DNA from 2 places in the Nodularia sp. LEGE 04288 genome. Region 2 is predicted to be linked to the other one. Evidence: riboswitches for the same ligand, from Rfam matches in the RefSeq annotation. Region 2 holds a riboswitch; the other holds the start of a gene.
What was found. A riboswitch is a leader RNA that binds a small molecule or an ion and turns the genes downstream of it on or off. The one in region 2 is predicted to bind cobalamin.
Positions count from the first base shown of each region.

Region 1: another riboswitch for cobalamin. It lies ahead of AACX33_RS03905 (DUF1636 family protein); the one in region 2 lies ahead of cobG (precorrin-3B synthase).

Region 1 covers NZ_CAWQOY010000044.1:72,517-84,273, reverse strand. Annotated here, with positions in the region: gene nifN (nitrogenase iron-molybdenum cofactor biosynthesis protein NifN) at 1-579, shown strand, start outside; gene nifX (nitrogen fixation protein NifX) at 751-1,140, shown strand; gene AACX33_RS03945 (NifX-associated nitrogen fixation protein) at 1,161-1,637, shown strand; gene AACX33_RS03940 (CCE_0567 family metalloprotein) at 1,860-2,078, shown strand; gene nifW (nitrogenase-stabilizing/protective protein NifW) at 2,075-2,392, shown strand; gene AACX33_RS03930 (ThiF family adenylyltransferase) at 2,403-3,203, shown strand; gene AACX33_RS03925 (HesB/IscA family protein) at 3,372-3,743, shown strand; gene AACX33_RS03920 (2Fe-2S iron-sulfur cluster-binding protein) at 4,004-4,303, shown strand; gene AACX33_RS03915 (transporter substrate-binding domain-containing protein) at 4,381-5,655, opposite strand; gene AACX33_RS03910 (class I SAM-dependent methyltransferase) at 5,777-6,625, opposite strand; gene AACX33_RS03905 (DUF1636 family protein) at 6,839-7,231, opposite strand; cobalamin riboswitch at 7,254-7,461, opposite strand; gene AACX33_RS03900 (ankyrin repeat domain-containing protein) at 8,118-8,582, shown strand; gene AACX33_RS03895 (nitroreductase family protein) at 8,569-9,855, shown strand; gene AACX33_RS03890 (hypothetical protein) at 9,874-10,248, shown strand; gene AACX33_RS03885 (hydrogenase maturation protease) at 10,295-10,762, opposite strand; gene AACX33_RS03880 (hypothetical protein) at 10,942-11,364, opposite strand; gene AACX33_RS03875 (DUF1294 domain-containing protein) at 11,562-11,757, shown strand, end outside.
Region 2 covers NZ_CAWQOY010000117.1:15,307-27,063, forward strand. Annotated here, with positions in the region: gene pgmB (beta-phosphoglucomutase) at 1-2,139, opposite strand, end outside; gene AACX33_RS14610 (sucrose synthase) at 2,183-4,612, opposite strand; gene AACX33_RS14615 (Uma2 family endonuclease) at 4,808-5,377, shown strand; gene AACX33_RS14620 (tetratricopeptide repeat protein) at 5,509-6,171, shown strand; gene cbiE (precorrin-6y C5,15-methyltransferase (decarboxylating) subunit CbiE) at 6,240-7,460, opposite strand; gene AACX33_RS14630 (hypothetical protein) at 7,702-7,911, shown strand; adenosylcobalamin-variant (AdoCbl-variant) riboswitch at 8,072-8,172, shown strand; gene cobG (precorrin-3B synthase) at 8,159-9,718, shown strand; gene AACX33_RS14640 (precorrin-8X methylmutase) at 9,785-10,411, shown strand; gene AACX33_RS14645 (precorrin-2 C(20)-methyltransferase) at 10,414-11,118, shown strand; gene AACX33_RS14650 (Panacea domain-containing protein) at 11,251-11,757, shown strand, end outside.

The sequences.
Region 1 (11,757 bases), on a different contig from region 2:
GAGCGCTTTAACATACCTTACGAGGTGTTTGGTGAACTGACTGGATTGGATGCTGTGGATGAGTTTCTGCAAGCATTGGCGATTCTGAGTAGTAATAGCGTTCCCGAAAAATACCGCCGTCAACGTCGCCAGCTACAAGATGCGATGCTTGATACTCATTTTTATTTTGGTGCAAAACGAGTGTCTTTGGCGTTGGAACCTGATTTATTATGGTCAACGGTGAACTTTTTGCAATCGATGGGGACTCAAATTCATGCAGTGGTGACTACGACGCGATCGCCACTATTGGAAAAACTCCCGGTTAAAAGCGTCACCATCGGCGACTTAGATGACTTTGAGCAACTATCAGCTGGTTCTGATTTACTCATTGGTAATTCTAACGTAGGTGCGATCGCCAAACGTCTCTCGATTCCTATGTATCGTTTGGGTATTCCCATATACGACCGTTTGGGTAATGGATACTTCACGAAAGTTGGATATCGAGGCACAATGGAGCTTTTATTTGGCATCGGGAACCTATTTTTAGAAGCCGAAGAAGAGAGAGTTAAACATTTATGGGAATTGGTATCTGAGGAATAAGAATTTGTTTCGCGCATTCGCCGTTAGGCGTTCCCGCAGGGTAGGCGCAAAGACGCAAAGAAGAAGAAAGGTGATTTTGGCATTTTGTACTCTGATTCACCAATACAGATTCTTCCTCAATACTCAAGACCTCTCATATCCAATATCCGATCCTTAATTCAGGACAAGAGAATGAAAATAGCCTTTACCACAAGTGACCGGATTCATATTAATGCTCACTTCGGATGGGCGAGAGAAATTGATGTTTACGAAATCTCCGACGAGGGATATGAATTTCTCGAAACCCTGAAATTTGACGGTGACTTAAAAGAAGATGGTAACGAAGATAAAATCAATCCTAAACTTGATGCTTTAGTTGATTGTACCATCGTTTATGTGACAGCAATTGGTGGTAGTGCCGCAGCTCGCTTAATTAAGAAAGGCGTTACCCCAGTCAAAGCTAAATCAGAGGAAGAGGAAATTAGTGAAGTCCTCGATAAACTCGTCAAAACCCTCAAAGGTAATCCTCCACCTTGGTTACGTAAAGCTTTAAGACAAACCACTCCAAACTTTGTAGACTAATCTCAAGTTGAAGCAACGGTATGAGTACAAACAATAATGTGAACGGAAGCACCGATACAGTAGTCTTGAACTCCCCTTTTCTCAAGACATTAGTCCAACAAATTCGGGGACAAGATACTTACGGAGTTTATCGTAATTGGTCAGATGAATTAATCCTCAAACCCTTTGTTATTACCAAACAAAAGAAACGCGAAATTTCAATTGAGGGTGAAGTTGACCCGATTACTCAGGCGCGGATTATGGCATTTTTCCGGGCTGTAGCCGCTGCTATTGAACAAGAAACAGGTCTAATCTCTCAGGTCGTCATTGACTTGAGCCATGAAGGATTCGGCTGGGCGCTGGTTTTTTCTAGTCGTCTTTTGCTAACTGTAAAAACCTTACGTGATGCTCATCGCTTTGGTTTTGACTCAATGGAAAAATTAGCAGAAGAAGGCGAAAACTATGTCAAAAAAGGTGTTGACTTAGCCAAGAGATTTCCTGAAGTCGGCAACCTTTAAGACTGCCTAAAAACTTGATTTAACTTTGTGTCTTAGTGTCTTTGTGTTTTCAACCATTAGGCACTAGTACAAGTTGGCGTAAATAAACAGACCATTCAAAATCCATGAAAAGCCCATTTTATAAGCTTTTTGACTTTTGACTTTTGACTTTTGACTTCCGCCTTGCGGTACTAGACACAAAAGTGTTTGTTTTTTGCTCAACTTAATCATCAGGAGTAATAAATGGCGCAATTGAGCGAAACAAGTATTGAAGAAATCAAAACCAAAATTAAGCGGCTCAATAGTAAAGCTGGTCAAATGAAGATGGATCTGCATGATTTAGCAGAAGGTCTGCCCACAGATTACAAAACCCTGATGGATGTGGCGGCGGCGACTTATAAAATCTATCAACAGCTAGATGAGCTTAAGCAACAGCTAAAAACAATGGAGAATGATCAATGACTGGAACTATGAATGAATTCAAAAAGCTTGTAGATGCAGAAGAATTTTTTCAGTTCTTCAATTTGCCCTACGACAAAGAAAATGTCAATGTCAATCGTCTGCATATTTTGAAGAAGTTTTCGCAATTTATGGCAGAAGTTGATGATAATGCTCATGGTTTAACTTCAGCAGAAATACTCACTCAATATTCGTTAGCTTTGCAAAAAGCTCATGATCTTTTCCTAAAATCAACAGCTTATGAAGAAAAGCTGTTCAAAGTGTTTAATGACAAGCCGAAGAATGTAGTTACGCTGACAGAAATCACTTCTGATTAGGAGGTAAAAAGTGATCAACCTAACGCCTACCGAATTAGAACGCTATAGTCGCCAAATGATGCTGCCAAACTTTGGCGAACTAGCTCAAAAACGTCTGAAGTCAGCGACAGTTATGGTTTCAGGTGTGGGGGGATTAGGTGGTACGGCGGCGCTTTACTTAGCAGTAGCGGGCGTTGGGCGACTAATCTTAGTCCGGGGTGGTGACTTGCGATTGGATGACATGAACCGTCAGATTTTAATGACTGATGATTGGGTAGGTAAACCCAGGGTATTCAAAGCTAAAGAAACTCTGGAAGCTATCAATCCTGATATCAAAGTTGATGTAGTTCATGATTATGTCACTGCGGAAAATGTAGACTCCTTAGTGCAATCGGCTGATATGGCCTTGGATTGCGCCCACAATTTTACGGAACGCGACTTGCTGAATGCAGCTTGTGTGCGTTGGCGTAAACCGATGGTGGAGGCTGCAATGGACGGGATGGAGGCTTACCTAACTACAATTATTCCGGGTGTGACTCCTTGTTTATCCTGTCTGTTTCCAGAAAAGCCTGAGTGGGATAGACGTGCTTTTTCTGTTCTGGGCGCTGTATCTGGGACACTAGCTTGTCTAACAGCGTTGGAGGCGATTAAGCTGATCACTGGGTTCAGTCAACCTCTGTTATCGCAATTGCTGACAATTGACTTGAATCGGATGGAATTTGCCAAGCGCCGTTCTCAACGCGATCGCGCTTGTCCTGTATGTGGTAACACTGCACCCTGGAGATACGGACAACCTCCATCCCTGGAACCTACAAGCAATTGTACAAAGTAGTCATTAGTCAATCAATTTTAGATTTTAGATTTTAGATTTTGGATTAAACTGCAATCTAAAATCGCAAGTTCAAAATCAAAAATTCTTTGGTTATTGGTTATTAGACAACGGACAAAACACTATCACCTGCCTTCCATAAAACTTCATCGCGACAAATCAGGAGACGTAATGGCTGTTAGTCTAACAGAAAAAGCAGAGTTTCGTCTGCGGGCATTTATTAGAGGTTCTGCCTCTGACAATAATGACGCTTCAAAAGGCATCCGGATATCTGTAAAAGATGGTGGTTGCAATGGCTATGAATATGGCATTGATGTCACTAGCAAACCACAACCAGATGATTTGGTAATTCAACAAGGTAATGTGTTGATTTATGTTGATGCTAAAAGTGCGCCGTTATTGGACGGGGTTGTGGTCGATTTTGTAGAAGGGGTAATGGAAAGTGGCTTTAAGTTCACTAACCCTAATGCAAGTGATACCTGCGGTTGCGGAAAATCATTCAAAACCGATGATGGCACACCCACTGGTGTACCTTGCAGCTAGTACCGCTGTGAATTCGTAATTCGTAATTGAGCCTTCAAAGCTGACCCTAGAAATCATGGACACTTGCTAATCTACGGGTTTGGAAAAAGCGCAAGTTGGTGAAACCGATACCACTTATCATTACTTACAGCCGGAGGAACCCCATCAATGCAGTGTCCTCTTCCGCGCTGTTTCTGGAAGTTTGGAGTTCACTAGGTAACAGAAACTCACAAACTGAGCAAAATCAATTTCATCGTATAACTTTTGAGGAGAATCGGAAAATGGCAAGCTATCAAGTTAGATTAATCAACAAAAAGCAAGAACTCGACTCCACAATTGAAATCGATGAAGAAAGTACCATTTTGGAAGGAGCCGAAGAAAATGGTATTGAGTTGCCTTTCTCTTGTCATTCAGGTTCTTGCTCTAGTTGTGTAGGAAAAGTTGTTGAAGGTGAAGTTGATCAATCTGATCAAATCTTTTTAGATGACGAGCAAATGTCTAAAGGATTCGCTCTACTTTGCGTTACTTATCCCCGTTCTAATTGCACAATTAAAACTCACCAAGAACCATATCTTGTGTAGAGTATTGCTTTGAACTCTCAGAAGGTTTAGATCCCCGATTTCTTGAAGAATTCGGGGATCTTTTTCATCTAGGATTACTAGATTGCAGAATTTTGAGAATTGTCTGGACTATTACTAAGCCAGCGAGAAGAAATGTCTTCCAAAGTGCCATTTTCCGACATCTTTCGCAATTCAATGTTGAGGTCTTTGGTTAAAGGACTATCGATGGGTAAGACAAACCCATAAAGCTCAGTTCCCAGAGACAAGTTAGTTAATTTTAAATTCAGTTCGGGATTTTGCGTGAGGTAATATTCCATAGCGGGACGGTCGAAAACTACTGCATCTGCTTTTTGATCAGACAATTTTTGTACGGCTTCTGCCAAATTTGCCACTTTTTGCACTCGACTACTATAGTTCTGCACAACTTCAGCACTAGATGAGCCTTCAACAGTCGTTAACCTAGCATCTTTTAAGCTTGAGGGATTGGTAAATTGTTCAGTAGAATCACCGGATAAGGCGATGGTTATGGCTGAAGCAAGTCCGGCTGTCAGTGAAGAAACTGTGACTAGAGCTAATACCATCCAAGTCCCGGCGATGAAACGACCGAGACGGGTAACCGGTGCGCGATCGCCATATCCCACTGTAGTCAATGTTACAAGTGCAAACCACATCCCATTACCCACTCCCTGGAAGTAATTTTTCGGGAATTGCTCGCTATTTTTATTTCGTTCCGCCAACCAAACCAAATTCCCCACCACGAACATCAGGATAACTAATACGCCCACGGAAGTTAAAACCGCAGTCTCAAAAAAAGGTTTTACCCGACTCCAAATACTGGGATCATCTGCTGCTGTTAAGACAGCAATTTCTGTAGAAAAATAGGGTTGGGTAAAGTCAACTTTTTCTAGGCGCTGGGCTGTAATTGTGATGGGGCCAATCAACAAATCCAATTCTCCCTGATTCACAACTTCTAGGGCATTGGCAACGCTGGATTGCGGTATTAATTCATACTCTATATTTTGAGAGCGAGCCACTTCTGCCCAGACTTCCACACTAATGCCATTCGTGTCTGTATCTTTGCGAACTACAAAAGGAGCAGAACCAGCCACACCCACTCGCAACGGCGCACCTGAAGCTAAAGTTGGGATAGAAATAACTAAAGCGACAGCTACCCCAGTCAAGCAATTATAGTTGGCTGCTAAACCCTGGCGGACGCGAAAAATAGATGCAGACAAAATCCTATGCAGTGGCTGTGAATGTAGGAAGTGGCGGAAATTCATGAGTGGTTGACTCCTGATATACTTGTGCGATCGCTGACTAAAAAAGGTGATGTTATTTCCTAAACAATGTCTGGATGATAACTCTTGAGCCACCGCATCTTCAAGCTGACCGCCAATATTAAATCAATTTTCAACAAACATATTTTAAAATTTTTCCTAGACTTGATGCGTAATATCTCTTGTACAGACGCGATAAATCGTGTCTCAGCAACTTTTATAACTGCCAGAGTTGAATTTGATAACAAAGATGACTGTCAAAAATCTGTCGTGCAGCTAGACCCTCAGTAATTGGTTGATCCAGCCAACGTTTAAAAGCCCAACTTCCTATTGTATGTACAGGTGGAACTGCTATCTTGACAACATCAGCAATATATTTAAATGTGGTCAGTCCAAATGTCCGAAAATTACTCAGACACAAATCAATTGTTGGTGCAATAGATTGAGAAATATCTTCGGATTTGATTAATTTAAATCCTGTCTTCTCTAAAGCTGCTTGAAGTTCATGAGCAATATGACAATTAGAAAAAATGCCCTCTTTGTATTCGGCATCAAGGCGCATCATATCTGCTATGAGTAAGTAACTACCATTATTAAGTAAACGCGCTGCACCTTCAGCTAAATCTTCCACCGCCATATATTGGCTACTTTCACTGAAGAGAACTAAATCATAGGAATGTGAAGTCTGAAAATCTTCAAATGTCGTTAAGTAGAAAGGTATTTTACCGTTAGTATTTTGAATAAATTTCTCTTTTTGGATTGCATCGGGTGCTAGTCCTTCAACACTCAGACCACGTTCCCAAAGAGATTTGGCATTACCACCAATACCACAGCCTACATCCAGTACGGTTTGAATTCCTTCGGGGATGAAACTAAAAAGTTTCGCTGCATAGGCTTCTTGCGCCTCACGCAGGTCAGTTAAAGTCAATTCTTCTCCAATAGTTGGGATTGCTTCCCAATAACCGTAATGTAGATAGGAAGAACCTGTGAGTCCCATATAGTAATCTATGGCTGCATTTTGGTAGCGTGTGGCTTTGGAAATCTTAATTGACTTTGGTTTTTGCATTGAGGGTTAAGGTCAGGTTGGCGAAGGTACTGGTATTTAATCACATTATTTGGATGAAATACTAAATTTCGCTGGCTGTCCTACGCACCAGGCGCAAAGAGCTAGATTGAAGAAAGAGATCGCATCTGAATGTAAATAAGATTGCGATCGCCAAAATCCGTTTCAAATTCGGTATTGTTAGTTACATGATTTTCTTTCAGTGGATTTTATCAGTCAGGGAGTGGGTACTGCTGGAATACGTGCCAAAATTCCTTTTTTGAGTGGTTCTGGACGTTCACTCCACGGTAATAAACCTTCTGGATGAGCATGATATTTACCTGCACACTCGAATACTCCAGCCACATCTGCGGGTGATAACTCAGGCGAAATGTCACCAAACAGATATGTAGATTTACCATGTGCAGCAAAGGATACCACACAAGAGCGATCGCAAGCGCTCATGCAGTTCACTGGTTGAATCACAAATTCTGTGTTCAATTCCCAATTGGGATAATGTGCTTCCAAGTGTTTCAGAAATTTTTCTCCACCACTTTCACCAACACGCTTCCCACCTTCCCACTTACTCGCACAAGTGGTACAAACAAATATTGTATGTTGTGCTGTCATCTATACCTCGTAGATTTTAGCTAAAGTTACTTTTTTATCGGCGGGTATTCTGACTTACGTAATTTTAAATTTTAAATTTAGGATTTGGGAATGTCTGATGCCATCTTCATATCTCAAAATAAAAATCTAAAATCTGTTTACAGCTGCGGGACAGCGCCGGAATTACACCGAACTTTCCCCGTTACCTCTAATAGCTAATTTCTACTAGAACCGGATATATGAAAATCTATCATACTTTCGTCAAATTTAAATCAAATCTTGTATAAATTTAACAGATAGTTTCTATTGACAGATAATAGTTAAATTGTTACTCGCTTAAATTTTCAACCATTCATGTAGCCGAAGACTTCCCCAAAGGTATTATCTTGACAAAGGTTTTGGAAAAAGCATATTCAATTTCGGTCGATGTCCAATAGCTGATTTTTCTTAAATGACTGTAGCTTTGGCTGCATTTTTAGGTTTTATTTCGCTAATTAACCCCAATATGTCTTGGGATCTTTATAAATGATTCATAATTTAAAATTATCAGAGTGATAATATATAAGTAAGCTAAATAGTTGCTAGTGAACCTAAACTTCCACAAAAAGCGATACAAGGCTATTTTAGACATTTCTCTCTTAATTCTGGTTCAGTTAAAAATTACGCAGCACCTCAGATAGATTCAATCATAAAATGACTGAAATCTGCGTGAACATTGTCCTAATATTAACCTGTTTTATTCAGGTATCAAATAAATGCCAGACTTTTGTCAAGGGGTGTTTAAAGCTATTAACTAGCTAGAGTTTAAACGACTCTAATCATTAGGAATGTATGTTTAGCTGAAGAATGCTAGGTATAACCTATTATTCACCTTTCTGAGTCCATCTAGAAATATTAAGGATTAGTCATGAATCAGATCAAAAAGCAAAAATTGAGTGAAGTCACCAAGCAATGGATGATAGCAAAAGGCTACAATCCCCAAAACTTGAATCAAGCAGGTGAAAATGGCGATACGGCTTTGATGAAAGCAACTAGAGAGGGAGTTTATGCAGTTGTCAAAGAACTCATTGATTTGGGCGCGAATATTAATGCTAAAAATAATGATAATAATAATGCTTTATGGTTTGCTTGTTTCGGCAATCATTACGAGTTAATTAGCTTGCTGCTAGCTGCCAAAATTAACATTAATAATCAAAATGATAATGGTGCAACTGTGTTAATGTATGCAGCATCAGCAGGAAAAACAGGTGTGGCTAAATTACTTCTACAACACAACCCTAATTTGGAATTAAGAAACTTAGACGATTATCAAGCCATAGATTTTGCTAGCAATATAGAGATTTTAGGATTACTCAAAAATGCCGCAAAGTAAGAATTTAGAGACGGCGTACCACGATATCACCAAGCATTCTTACTTATCTGTACAGATTAATCCCAATTATGTAGATGCTTCCACCCAGCCAACTGCATTTAAAGTTTATCCCAAGTTTTATCGGCGGGTAAAATTAAATCTCAATAATCCCGTGCATTCTTTTATCTGGTTAACCAGTGCAGTTACTCTGGAAAAGGCATATAAAGATGTCCCTTATAAACTCCGGGTAAACCCCTCAGCAGGCGCTTTATACCCTACGGAAGTTTATGTGCAAATTCGCGGGATGTCGGGAATAATAGATGGTATATATCATCTAGAAGTTGAGAATAATTGTCTAACTCTGATTTATGAATTAATTGATGATGGCCTAGAAAGTTATATTATACCGGGTAAAAGTATCAAGGGATGCATTTTTTTAATTAGTTGTGTTTATTATAGGTCTAGCTGGAAATATCAGGATAGAAGCCTGAGATATTGCTTTTTAGATAGCGGTCATCATTTAGGTGCGATCGCAGCATCAGCTTATCTGCATAACCAAGATATACAACTGATTTTTGACTTTGATAAACTTGCTCTTAATACAGTTTTAGGCTTTGAAAATAAAGAGTTTATTACTGCTGGGATAATCTCAGGTGAAGTGCAAGAAAAGCCAGTCAGGCGTTTAAGGCTGAAGGTTCCTTTTGTCTCTGGGACAGATTATTTTGAGGCTAATGAATTTATTGAACATAGCTATGAACTAACTGCTATACAGCAGAGTTCGGCACAGCTACTAGAACAGCCACAGTTTAACTTGGACAAAGATAAATTCTATCAAGCTGTTTGGAATAGACGTTCTATTAGACGTTTCCGGAAACAGTTTATTTCTCAAGAAGACTATTTATATATCTGGCGACAAATTACACAATCAATACCAACAGAGAATTTTGAGGACATCGAAATTTACTCTGTTATACATCGAGTAGAGGGGATATCGCCGGGATTATATAAAGGTACGCATCTGCTGAAAGCGGGTAATTTCGGGGAACGAACAGGTTACTTATGTGTGAATCAAGCGATCGCGAGAGATGGCGCTGTAACTTTGTTTTTTGCATCTAACTATATCAATTATCAAACTGCTATGCAATTAGCTGGTTTTATCGGTCAAAGAATTTATTTGGTGAGTAATTATTTGGGGATTGATTGTAGTGGAATTGGTGCGTTTTACGATGATGAAACCCAAGAATTATTAGAAACCAATAAAGATATTCTCTATGGGATGGCTATTGGCAAATAACTAGGATCATAAAGAGATATGGCGAACAATAACTTTTATTTTAATAGTGATGATTCTCATCCTAAGCAGCCGACATCGGCAGATATTATCCTGCGACAACAACTAGAATATTCTATTAGTAGGTATTTTTATGACGGATGCGATCGCATCATTCAAAATCTGCTCTCTAATTGTCGCTGGTATGTCACAACTCGCGCTAATGCGATGACATTGGTAATTGAATGTCCTGATCAAGTTACTAATTGGCGGGTTTTGCGACAAATCGTGCCAATGGGAACGTTACTAAACTCCATTATCAGCAGCGCTAAAATCCGTGTTTGTCCCCCAGATAGTCAAGGTATACCCTTTGAAATGAGGGTAGATGAACTGTCTGTTTATCGTGATTGGGCGTAAGTTAATTTTGGATTTTGGATTTTGGATTTTGGATTGTTAATTAAGTCTATCTATTCTGGTTAATGAGTTTGGTTAATTGTTCAAGAACTAAATCAGCAGCAGATTTGACTATGGGACTTAATTCTAGTCCCAAATCAAGATTTGCGGCTTCAATTAGGTAAACTGTTACGTCTTGGGGAAAGTCATTGACAAATATTTTTCGTCCAGCTGCTAAAGCGTTATCCCAACGAAAATCATGTAAGTTATAACTAGATTCTGGTAAAGCTTCTAGTTCTTCTCCTGGGACTTGAAATACAGCACCAGGTTCAGAACCTGTAGAACTTGCATCAATAATTATTAATGCTTTACTACCTCTGGCTTGAAACATTACTTCCATCCCTGCGGTTCCACAGTCATAAACTCGCACATCAGGGTGGGGATTTTCGGTTAGATATTGTTGTAGGCGTTGGGCAATAATTACGCCTACAGCGTCGTCACTGCGGTTGAGGTTACCGCAACCAATGATAGTTAGCAAGAGTTTTAAAATTAGGCAATCATGAGTTGCTAAATCAGAGGCTTCGACTGATGAGACAGACAAAACCTCTGAGAGTAAAGCCTTGGCGAATAGAAGTCGAGGCTACACAGACAAAACCCAGCAACCTGGGTTTAAAATCCTTAGTAGTAGCGAATTATATTCGCCCAAAACTTTTAAAACTAAAACTTTACACCATATTTGCTAGCAATTTCTGTGAATTTTTCACACTGCTTTTGTGATGCGTCAGTTAATATCATTTCTGCTTGTTCTGGAGTATTACCCTCTTTAGGAATTAAATACTTGACATAAAGTGCGATAAAATCGGCGACAACTGCCAAACCAGATAAACCATGTTTATCAGCTTCCTTCCCCGCGATTGCAGCGACTAACCCGGCTTTAATTGGGTCTGGTTTAACTTTCATAAACTGGTCAATTAGCTTAGGAATATACTCTGCTGGTGGCAAGTTATTTAACTTACTTTGGTCTGGAGTAAAATTACAACCTGCGGCTTTTGCCTGTTCCAAAACACACCATTCTATGAATTCTTGCAGTGCGGCTTCAGGAAGGCGAGGAAGATATTTATGTAACGCTATATCAGGCACAAGCTTACCTTATAAATTTATGTTTTGTTGAAGTGCATCACGGCTAGCCTAACGCATTAGTTCTATGAATTTTAGTGTGTTACGCTACGAGTTTTTAAGAAATATTTAGACGCTCAATTTATAAAAATTGCGTTAGTGCTATTTATTGGTATAAACAGGGGCATACTATAAAGTAGGTCTATATATACGGCTTGTTCATGAAACCTGTTTTACACAAAGGGCAACTAACTACTTGGAAAGATGATAAGGGTTTTGGTTTTATACAATTCACCACTGGTAATCAAGAAGTATTTCTTCACATCAGCGCATTTAAAAATCTTAACCGTCGTCCCCAAGTTGGTGATATTATTTGTTATCAACTCGCAGTTGAACAAAACGGCAAGTTACGCGCGT
Region 2 (11,757 bases):
TGTCCAACCCCTGGGTAAATGAGGGTTGGCCAGAGGGCGACTGTCTCTCAGTTTAATCCCACCAAAACCAAACACCACAGCTTGCCAAATTCCCCCCGCATTCGCCCCGTGAATACCATCGGCAGCGTTACCACGGATATCTTCGAGATCCACCATTGCTGCTTGCATAAACCGTTCGTAAGCCTCAGCCGACTTGCCTAAATCTGAAGCTAAAATGGCATGAATTGCTGGGCCAAGTGATGAACCATAAGTAATATCAGTGCGGGGTGCGTAGTAGTCCCAATTTGCTTGTAATGATTTTTGATTGTAAGGAAAATCTCCTAATTCCCGCATTAAGTACAACAGCATCAATACATCTGGCTGCTTGAGTACCTGCAATTTATTGGTTTTTTCAATACCCAAAATCCCTTGCATCGACTGGGTGCGTGGTTCATAGTCATTCCAGTTAATATCTTCCAACTGGAAAAATCCCTCAAACTGTTCAATTAATCCCGTTTCAGCATCGTAAGGAATCCAAAGTTTAGCCACGATATCTTCCCACTGGGTTTTTATCTCAGCCGTGAGTTGTAATTTATCCTCTAATTCCTTAGCTCGTTCTGGGAAATTTTGATGCAGCCAATCATTGACTATCAAAGCTTTTTCTAAATGCCACTGCACTATCCGATTAGTAAAGGTATTATTATGGACAAACTCGTGATATTCATCCGCTCCAATTACCCCCCGAATTTCATAGCGGTCTTGTTCAGAATTAAACTCAACTCGACTATTCCAAAAGACAGCTGTATCTAAAATAATCTCAGCACCGCACTTTTGCATCCATTCATCATCGCCGGTGGCTTGCCAGTAATACCAAACAGCATAAGAAATATCTGAACTAATGTGTATTTCGTGGTCACGACACCAAATTCTGATATCTTCACCGTAAAAATCGCTAGGAAGTGACCAACGTGGTGTAACTTCATCCCCTGTAACCGCACTTTCCCAAGCATACATCGCCCCTTTATAACCATAATGGGATGCCTTGCGTCGCGCACCATTTAAAGTGTGGTAACGATAACTTAATAAATTTCGGGCTAAAGCAGGTTGGGTGAAAGTAAAAAAGGGCAGAATAAAAATTTCTGTATCCCAAAAAATATGACCACGATAGCCAAACCCTGACAAAGTTTTAGCGGGAATGCTGACTTTTTCATCATGCTTGGGCGCAGAAATCAGCAGTTGAAATAGATTGTAACGCACAGCAAAAGCAGCTTTACTATCTCCCTCAATCACGATATCGCTATAGTGCCAAACCTCATTCCATGCTTGGGCGTTGGCTTGCAGCAAAGTTATATAGTCTGGCAATTGCGCGAGTTTTTCTTGAGCTGCTGGCACTGGTTGGGAAACATCCCGTGAGGTAAAAACTGTCACAGTCTTCTCTACTGTCACCGTCTGCTGTGATGTAGCCAGGAAGGTTGCAGTTAAGGTAGGGTAGCCAGGGGCAGTATGCACTTCTAAAGCTGCCTCAGTTCCCGATATTACCATCCTTGCCGCCATGCCAATATCGATCCGGGAACCGCGAGTCCGGCTGTGTAACCAAATTCCTTGTTCAGTTTTACCCTGGTCGATTGCTTCCCAATGATTAAAACCCTGATTCTCTGGGTAGCCGTTAATACTCGCCTGAATTTCAATCATTCCATCAAAATCTACAGGCGTTACTTGACAGCGCTGCCCCAATACGTGCTGGTCAGCTAAACTGGCAAAGCGTTCAAAGTGAATATCTACAGTTTTCCCGCTGGGACTGCGCCAACGCAAAGAACGGGAAAAAATACCCTGACGTAAATCTAGTTGTCGATCATACCTTAATATCTCCCCCTGATCCAAACGAAATTTGTCGCCATTGATACTCAATACCAATGGTAGCCAGTCGGGACAATTGGCGAGTTCTGTATAAACTACAGGAACATCATCATAGACACCATGGATGAAAGTAGCTGGTAATGCACGAATATAACCTTCCTCAAAACTGCCCCGTGTTCCCAGGTATCCGTTGCCAATTGTAAAGATGGTTTCTCTAGAATGCAATTGTTCTGGGTCAAAATGAGTTTCAATTAATATCCAATCTGTATAGATAAAATGGTTATTAGGAGTTTTTTTATTCATCGTGAATACCTTTGCTAAATTCACAATTAGCAATGCAGAATTTTCAATTTTGCATGACGAGAGAACGTTGCATATGTTCTTCTAAAATCTTTTCCGCTCTGGGTTTAAAAATTAGGTGAAATAAGGTTTCTAAATAGCGATGTTTAGCGGCGTTATTCTCCGGAGCGGCAAAGTTCCAAAAGCTAAATATTTTCGCCAACAATAGTGTTTGACTGGTGTTTAACTGCCAATTATATTTATTAAGAATACGCTGACTCATGGAATCGGAAACTTTCTGCCAGTAATGGGGTTGAGTCTCACATTCATCAATGAAGCTCAAAATTTGATTTGCTGTTTCCTTGAAATCTGTAGGATTAATATGAAAAGTATCTTCTCGCTCTTCAATAATTTCCACAGCACCACCAAATTTAGTGACGAAAGTTGGTAAACCAGAAACCATCGCTTCTAGAATGCTGCGACCAAAGGATTCAAAGCGGGCAAAGTGGACATAAATTCCTTGAGAATCGGCAATTACTCGGTATGCTTCTCCGAGATCAGGGCTAGGAAGACGCATCCCTATACAGCGGATATTTCCGTGGAGTTCATACTGATTGATTATGTCATGGAGTTTTTGAATTTCCTCTACTTCTTTTGAATTGGTGGCTTCATTTGGATACAGTTTACTCGTAATAATAATCAGGTTACAACGTTCTTGTAATGCCCGATTTTTAGCAAAACATTCCGCCAATCCCGCGAGATTTTTTACTGAGGTGATGGGGGCAACAGTAAGGATTGGGCGCTTGTTAGGGTTATCTAAGTGACCGAGGATTTGGGAATGTTCACGAGTAAAAAGTAAATCCTGTACTTGGGTAGTAAATTCGGGATCTCGCCTGTCTTTTTGGTGATAAGGGAAAAAGATGTTTTCACTGACTCCTGGCGGAACCATGTTGAATTTAGGACTGAACAAATCAATCCCATTAATCACATGATATAGATCCGGCATGGTAAAACATTTGTATGACTCATATTGACCGATTGTGTCTGGTGTGCCGACAATTTCTTGGTAGGATGAAGTGATGATAAAATCAGCCGCATTCATGCTAATTAAATCGGCGGTAAATTGTGCAGAAAAGTGATAAATTTCTTCTAGATTTTGCCAATATAAATTACTAAATAAGTGCTTAGGTTTTTCTAAAGAATGGGCAATATTGCACTGGGTAACTTTTAGGCTGCGGGAAATGAGAGAGGCGACTAAGTTACCGTCGCTATAGTTGCCCACAATCAGATTTGGACAACCTTGGAATTGAGTTAATAGTTCTTTCTCGGCATCTTGGGCAAATGTTTCTAAATAAGGCCAAATCTCATATTTAGAAATCCAATTGTTGGTAATATCAGAATTAAATTCGCCAAAGGGAACGCGTAATATCCAAGCATTTTCAGTATCGTGGATTTTTTCTAACCGCAAATTACATTCTGTGCCTTTGCAGTTAGGAATGAGTCTGGTGAGGATAATTACATGAGGTTGAATCCCTAATAAGTCAAGTCCCGCAAGTTTGATTTCTGCTTGGAGTTTATTTTCTAAACTGCGGGCTTGTTCGAGGACATATATTACTTGACCTAGTGTTTCATCTCTACCTAAAACATCCTGTTGACCAACCCAACCGTGTATGGAAACGAGGGCGACGCGGAAAATGGCGGGGACACGGGCGACAAAGGCTTCTAAGATAGCGGGTTGGGGGTTATCAATGAGTTGTTCTAACAGTTCTAGGGTTTCGGATATGCGCCCAGCCGTATTACCCCACCCTGGTTCCAAACCGAGTTCTTGGAGGTGAGGACGAAAATTGGCGTAAGGTTCTTCTGGGGGTTGCTGATTGAGAAATTTTAAGGCTTGCTTAATTTGTTTGACTAGGTGAAGACCGGAGGGAATGCGATCGCTAATTAGCAGCGGTTTTTGATCATAAGTCAGCCGATATAATGCTTGAAATATCACCTCTAGCCAATAATGAGTGTCATTAGACAGTTGATTACACAAGTAACGATTCAGAAAGGCTAGACCTTGACCAATGTTTCTGGGGTCACTGATTCTAGTGGATTCTTCCGAAAAAGGTTGAAAATCAATTTCGAGAATGTGCGGTTGATAGCGATTAACGAGGCGATCGCTGACATCTAACCACGCTTGGGGTGTCATTGACTCAAATCCAGAGAAATCGGTTTGCAGTCGCCACACTTGTTGACTACCAATCCTGGGTCGAACCACAAACCATGTGCCTTCTGCTTCTAAAATCATTTCATGGGTATTATGAATTAGTCTGCCAATAGAAGAAGAATAATAAAAGTAAGTAGGCTTTTGGTATTGGTGACAAAAGTCGGCAAAATTATGTAAAATCTCGTTTCTTAAAAAATAACGTTTATCGGTAGCACTTAATTCCAGGATAAACTGACGCAGAGTAATTTTTTCTTCACTGTTTAATACAGTCTCACATAATTCATGCATAACAAGTTTCACAACGGTAGTAGGTTAAGACCTCATTTATCTCTCCTATCTCCAAGACGCTAGGCGAACAGCAACTGTGATCTTTGAGGTACATTTCCCGTTTTTATATGTATATGCTAGATAGTAGGAAAGCTGTTAACTTCTGGCTTGGGGATGAAACCCCAGGAATATAGTCTATACCTTGAGGTTTTAAATATGGTTGCTTCCCCGGAAATCTACGTCACTCCTGAAGAATACTTAGAGATGGAAGAGCAGAGTGATATTAAACATGAGTATATTGATGGCTATATCTACGCAATGGCGGGGGCGCTAGATTCCCATGTGACAATTGCGCTCAACCTTGCTACTCTCCTCCGTAATCATGTACGTGGTTCAGGTTGTCGTGTTTACATCGCGGATATGAAAGCCAGAATTGAATCACTGAATCGGTTTTACTATCCCGATGTCATGGTAACTTGCGACCAAAGAGACCAAGAAACGCCAGCTTATAAAAGATTTTCTACTTTAATTGTGGAAGTTTTATCTGATTCTACCGAAGCCTTTGACCGAGGGGATAAATTCGCCGATTATCAGCTGCTAGAAACTCTAGAAGAATACGTCTTAATTAACACAAAACGTCAGCGAGTTGAATGTTTTCGCCGTAATGGTCAAGGGCTGTGGGTTTTGCAATCCTACACAGCAGAAGAAAAGTCATTTCGATTAAATAGTATAGACTTTGAGGCGACTATAGCAGAACTTTACGAAGATGTAGTTTTTGCATCATAGAGGATATTTGATAGGCGTGAGGTTTTGCCTAAAAAACCGGATGGGGTGGGTTTTGCCCATACTTCATTATTTTAGTAACTTGGGAAAAAATTTTTGTGTGTTAAATTAGCGTTATTAATCTGGTTGAAATTATGAAATTTACATTCTCTAAACCTTCTGTGTTAGCTTATGCATCGTCTATTTTGCTGCTAGGTTTTTCGATCCCGTTAGTTGCACAAATACCAGCTTCTAATGCTGCTAGTGAGTGCCAAACTTTTAAGCCACCGTATCTGAATACAGTCAAAGACTTCATAGGTCTGGGACACTTTCAAGAAGACTGCGAAAAAGACTCCCAATCTGCGGTTTCTTCTTTTACACAGGCAATTACTCTCAATCCTCAAGGTGAAGAAGCATACTATCATCGTGCTAATGCTTACTATAACCTGGGAAATTATCAAGCCGCAGTGGCGGACCATAGCGAAGTAATTAGGCAAAATACAGGTAGGTTTGGTTTTAGTAGGGGAGCTTATTGGAACCGGGCTAGGGCTTATGAAAAGTTAGGGGAAAAAAAGAAAGCAATTTCCGATTTGAATCAATTAATTGGTGATAGTAGTCCCAATGCTGATCAATACTTTTTCAGAGGTAATATGTACCGTGATTTAAATAATAAAGCCAGTGCAATGGCAGATTACAAAGCGGCAGAGAAACTTTTACAGCAGTATTTAAATGGGGATTTCGGAAATGGTTTACAAGATCCTCGATATCAAGTGATGCTGGAGAATGTTAGAAATGAATTAGCCCAGATAAATTATTAACAGTGTGATAGCATGAATTATATGGGACGAAAAATAAATAATTTATTTGTCTGCACACTTCACTATTATTAAAAGTTTTCAGGTTTTATTGCTATCCATTGAGTAACAGGTGACATCGCCCGCCAACCTAAAAATTTACCAATAGGTTCTGCTCTTTGAATAGCGATACGAGTTAAACTACCACCAACCTGCTCATACCATTTAAATAAAATTTGCTCACCTTCTACAGTGACAACATTAGCTACTAATCGCCCACCCGGACGCAGTGCATTCCAACAGATATCAAACAGCCCTGCTGCTGTGACTCCACCGCCGATAAATATCGCATCCGGTGTGGGTAAATTTTGGAGAATTGATGGTGCTTTACCGCTAATAATTTTCAGGTGGGGAGTTCCTAAAGCTGCGGCGTTGTTGGCTATGTAACCCAGTCTAGAAGAATTCTGTTCAATGGCGATCGCCTGACATCGAGAATCAGTCCGCATCCATTCGATAGAAATTGAACCACAACCCGCACCGACATCCCACAGTAATTCTCCGGGAATGGGAGCTAATTTTGCTAAAGTCACCGCCCTGACTTCACTCTTGGTTAACTGTCCATCATGGTGATAGGCATGATCTGGCAATCCTGGTAATCTAGGTAAAGGTACCACCCCAGCATTAGCAATACATTCAACTGCGATCGCATTCAACGGTGCAATTTCTCTTTTATCCCAATCTGCGGCTATACCTTCGACAATTCTTTCCTGAATACCGCCCAGATGTTCTAAAACTGTAATTTTACTACCACCATAACCGCGATTTGTCAAGATGTCGGCAACAGTTGCAGGCGTGTCTTTGCCTTCACTCAAAATCAAAAGTTTAGCGTTGGGATAGATGTAACTATGGAGTAGAGAGGCTGGACGACCGCACAAACTCAAGGTTTCTGTTTCCCTAAAAGACCATCCCAATTTGGCACAGGCGAGGCTGAAGGTGGAAGGCGCAGGAATAATCGTAATTTCTTCTAGGGGAATTTGTCGCGTCAGGGTGACACCGATACCGTAACAAAAAGGGTCGCCACTGGCTAACACACAGACTGATTCACCCCGACGACGGATAATTTCGGCGATGGAACTGCTAATGGGAGATGTCCAGGCTATTTTCTGGCGTTGATCATTTGGGGGTAACATGGCTAAATGGCGATCGCCTCCGACAATCACTTCAGCTTGCTCTATCAGAGAACGTGCGATCGCACTTAACCCCTGTAAGCCATCTTCACCAATACCCACAATCGATAACCATTTCCGTGTCATAGAAGCTGTAATAATTTAACTAAATTTTGCGGCTTTTTCGGCGATTAATCCCAGTTAATCATCATTTTTTGGAAAAATAGCCTGTAATGATGCTTTGTCAAACAGCGCCAAAATTTGAGCATTTCATAACTATTAGTAAGTGTGTTATAATGAACAAGCATTACAACTGTTAATCCAGGTAAAATATAGCAATATATATTTACTTGAGTTAATTAAATTTCATAATTAGGTTGAGTATTAATTGAAAATTAAAGCGTTGGATGTCAAAGCAGGCGATCGCATTATTGCCTACTGTAAGAATAAGATGCAAGTTTGCAAAGTGAAACGCATCTTAGAACCTGGTTCGACCAACATCACACTATCGGTATTCACATCTGAGCATTATCGTGGATGCTTAGTTTCATGTGTAGTCCGGTTCCAATGTGACACCTTAGTTGATTTAGTACAATAAAATTACTGAAATGTTGTGTAATTAGCCCAAAGAAATGTCACAGGGCTACTCATTGGGTTGTAAATAAAATCTCCAGATATACCCAGTGCTAAGTTTAACTGAATATAAAAAATAGATCGCATCCAGCGATCTGAATACCTGATCATGTTAAATTACTGAAGCTAAGAGTTGGGAAACTCCGGTGAAATTCCGGGACTGTGCCGCAGCTGTAATGGTAAAGCGAAAGCAGAACATTTGCCAAGTCAGAATGCCAACTATAGCAGTGTTTTTAAGACACACATACTATCTATTGCCTGCGTCGCACAGGGAAGGAGTTAATGTTTTGCTGTCCGGTTTTGCCTTATGTCCTGGCTTATTTTATGATACACCCGCTCAAGATGGGATATTATCACGCATCAGAGTACCAGGTGGAATTCTGGATAGTAAACAGTGTCATGCAATCGCAGATATAGCAGAGAATTACGGGGGTGGATATGTCGATATTACCAATCGCGCCAACCTCCAAATCAGGGAACTGCGTTCGGGAATAAATGCAGCAGTTCTCCAGGATTTACAAAATATAGGTATTGGTTCTCGCAATTTCGCTGTTGACCACATTCGGAATATTATGACCAGTCCCACTGCTGGTATTGATCCCCAAGAATTAATTGATACTCGTCCCTTTGTGCAGGACTGGGAAAATTATATCGCCGCACATCCCACCCTATCAGGACTATCGGCAAAATTTAGTGTTTGCTTTGATGGTGGTGGTACAGTCTCGGTGTGCGATCGCCTCAACGATATCATGTTTGCTGCTGTCTTAATTGACGGTAGAGTTTATTTTCGTCTGCATCTCAGCGTCGGTGTCAAAGGAAAACCACCCATTGATATGGGAATTGTCTTATTACCAGAGTCATGTTTGCCAGTTTTGGCAGCTTTGGCTGAAGTTTATCTCAACTATACTGACCCAAACAGTCGGCGCAAGCTGCGTTTACGAGAGTTATTAAATAATTTGGGTTGTGAACGTTATCTTCAAGAAGTTGAACAACGTCTAGGTTTTCAACTCACATCCCAGGGACAGTTTGACAAAACCAGTGTCGAAAACAGGTCAAACTCCAACTATCAACATATCGGTATTCATCCCCAGCGTCAGCCAGGCTTATTTTATATTGGCGTGGTTTTACCTTTAGGTAGGCTAGAGACTCAGCAAATTAGGGGTTTAGCTGATTTAGCCCAGAGATTTGGTAACGGGACTCTGAGGCTAACTCCTTGGCAAAATTTGCTCCTGACAGATATTCCGGCGCGATCGCTTACCGATGTCAAAAGTGAAATTGCTGTTTTAAAATTAGATGTCTCAGCAAGTAATATCAATAGTGCATTAGTTGCCTGTTCTGGTAATAAAGGTTGTGCAGCTTCCGCCACGGATACTAAAGGTGATGCTTTGGCATTAGCAAAGTATCTGGAAACTCATGTTAGTCTAAATCACCCAGTTCATATTCATTTTAGCGGCTGCGAAAAATCTTGCGCCCAGCATAGTCATAGTGATATTACCTTGCTCGGTGTCAGCCTAGAATCAGAAAATGGAACAATGGGAGCTTATCACATTTATGTTGGTGATAGCTTGCGTGGCGAAGCCATAGGTGACAGCAACCAAAAATTTGGTCGTCAACTCTATCAATATGTCACTGTGGCCGAACTACCTGTATTGTTAGGGCAGATGTTACAAGTTTATAAAATTCAATGCCGAAATCCTGATGAATCCTTTGGAGAATTTGTTAATAGATATGAGATTGCCCAATTACACCCGTTATTTTCCTCTGTAAGTTAGGGTTATTTCTGTTAGCTTGCGTGGCATAGCCATTCCCATTCACCATTCACCATTCACTATTTTCCCATGTCTGACTACATCCGAGATGCTAACGAAATTTACAGTAAATCCTTTGCAATCATCAGATCCGAAGCCAAGCTGGATGTCCTGCCTCCAGATGTAGCAAAAGTAGCTGTACGCCTAATCCATGCCTGTGGAATGACTGATATCGTTACTGACTTGGGTTATTCATCAACGGCGGTGCAGGCGGGACGCGCAGCACTAGCAGCAGGTGCGCCGATTTTGTGTGATTGCCGCATGGTTGCCGAAGGGATTACGAGGAAGAGACTACCGACAAACAACCAAGTTATTTGCACCCTCTATGATGTGGAAGTACCAGCGCTGGCTAAACGTTTGGGTAATACGAGATCAGCTGCTGCCGTAGAATTGTGGCGATTGCACTTAGAAGGGGCAGTGGTAGCAGTGGGGAATGCCCCGACAGCACTATTTCGGCTGTTAGAAATGCTGGAAGAAGGAGTGCTAAAACCTGCGCTGATTTTAGGTTTTCCAGTGGGATTCGTTGGTGCAGCAGAGTCAAAAGCCGCACTAGCAGCAAATAGCAAAGGTGTACCATTTTTAACTTTACATGGTCGGCGTGGTGGCAGTGCGATCGCCGCAGCAGCCGTTAATGCCTTAGCAAAAGAGGAAGAATAATCATGCAAACCAAAGGCCGTCTCTATGGAATTGGTGTAGGGCCAGGTGATCCCGAACTATTGACATTGAAAGCATTGCGACTATTACAGGCTGCCCCTGTGGTGGCTTATCAGTCAGCAGTCGATAAAGAAAGTATAGCGCGCGCGATCGTCTCCCAATATCTCACCGGGGATCAAATCGAGGTGCTGTTTCACCTTCCCCGCGCCTTAGAACCAGAAACGGCCAATTTAATTTATGACAAAGAAGTTGAACCAATAGCCGAACATCTAGCCGCAGGCAGGGATGTAGTAGTATTGTGTGAGGGTGACCCGTTTTTCTACGGTTCCTTCATGTATGTTTTCACACGTTTATCTCAACACTATCAAACGGAAGTTGTACCGGGAATATCCTCACTCATGGCTTGTCCTGTAGCCTTGGGTGTACCCTTCACTTATTACAACGATATTATGACCGTTTTACCTGCCCCCATGCCAGCAGAAGAATTGATTACGCACTTACTAGCAACTGATGCAGCAGCGATTATGAAACTAGGTCGCCATTTCACCAAAGTGCGAGATGTTTTACATCAATTAGGCTTGGCATCACGGGCATTATATATTGAGAGGGCAACAACCACACAACAAAGAATAGTACCCCTAGATGAAGTTGATCCCGATCAAGTACCCTATTTCTCAATGATTATCATCCCCACCAAAAATCGACTATAGGTTAAACAAAATTCTTGTCTACGACACGCTATGTAAATAGTATTTCTGTACTATTGAATCTATAATTAAGTATATAGGCAAATTAAAAATTTGCTATGATATTATGCTTGGTTTTATTTGCGGGTCTGAACGATGATAAATTGTCTAGACGCAGCTCGCTACTTTATTGCGAGGGCTTACGAAGACGGTATAGAAGCCGAAATGACCAACATGAAGGTTCAAAAGCTTCTCTACTATTCACAAAGCTTGTATTTAGCAATATACGATCAGCCATTGTTTGACGAAGACATTCAAGCATGGCGATACGGGCCTGTCTGTCCTCCGGCTTACAGGTTTTACAGTGAATTTGAAGCGCAGCAGTTACCCATACCTAGTCAGAAATTGTTGTTACAGATTCCTCAAGATGAAAAAAAGCTGTTAGAGGAAATTTGGGGATATTTTGGTGGTTACCGTGCTTATCGACTCAGTAATATGACTCACTTGGAGTTTCCTTGGACAAAAGCACGCAAGGGTTTACCTGCAAATGCAAGTTCAACGGAACGGATTTTGCTGGAGGATATGAAGGCTTTGGGTTATCAGAAACTTGATTTAATAGAACGGGACCATCCTGCTTTTCAATCTGTAATGTCTCAGGTTTTA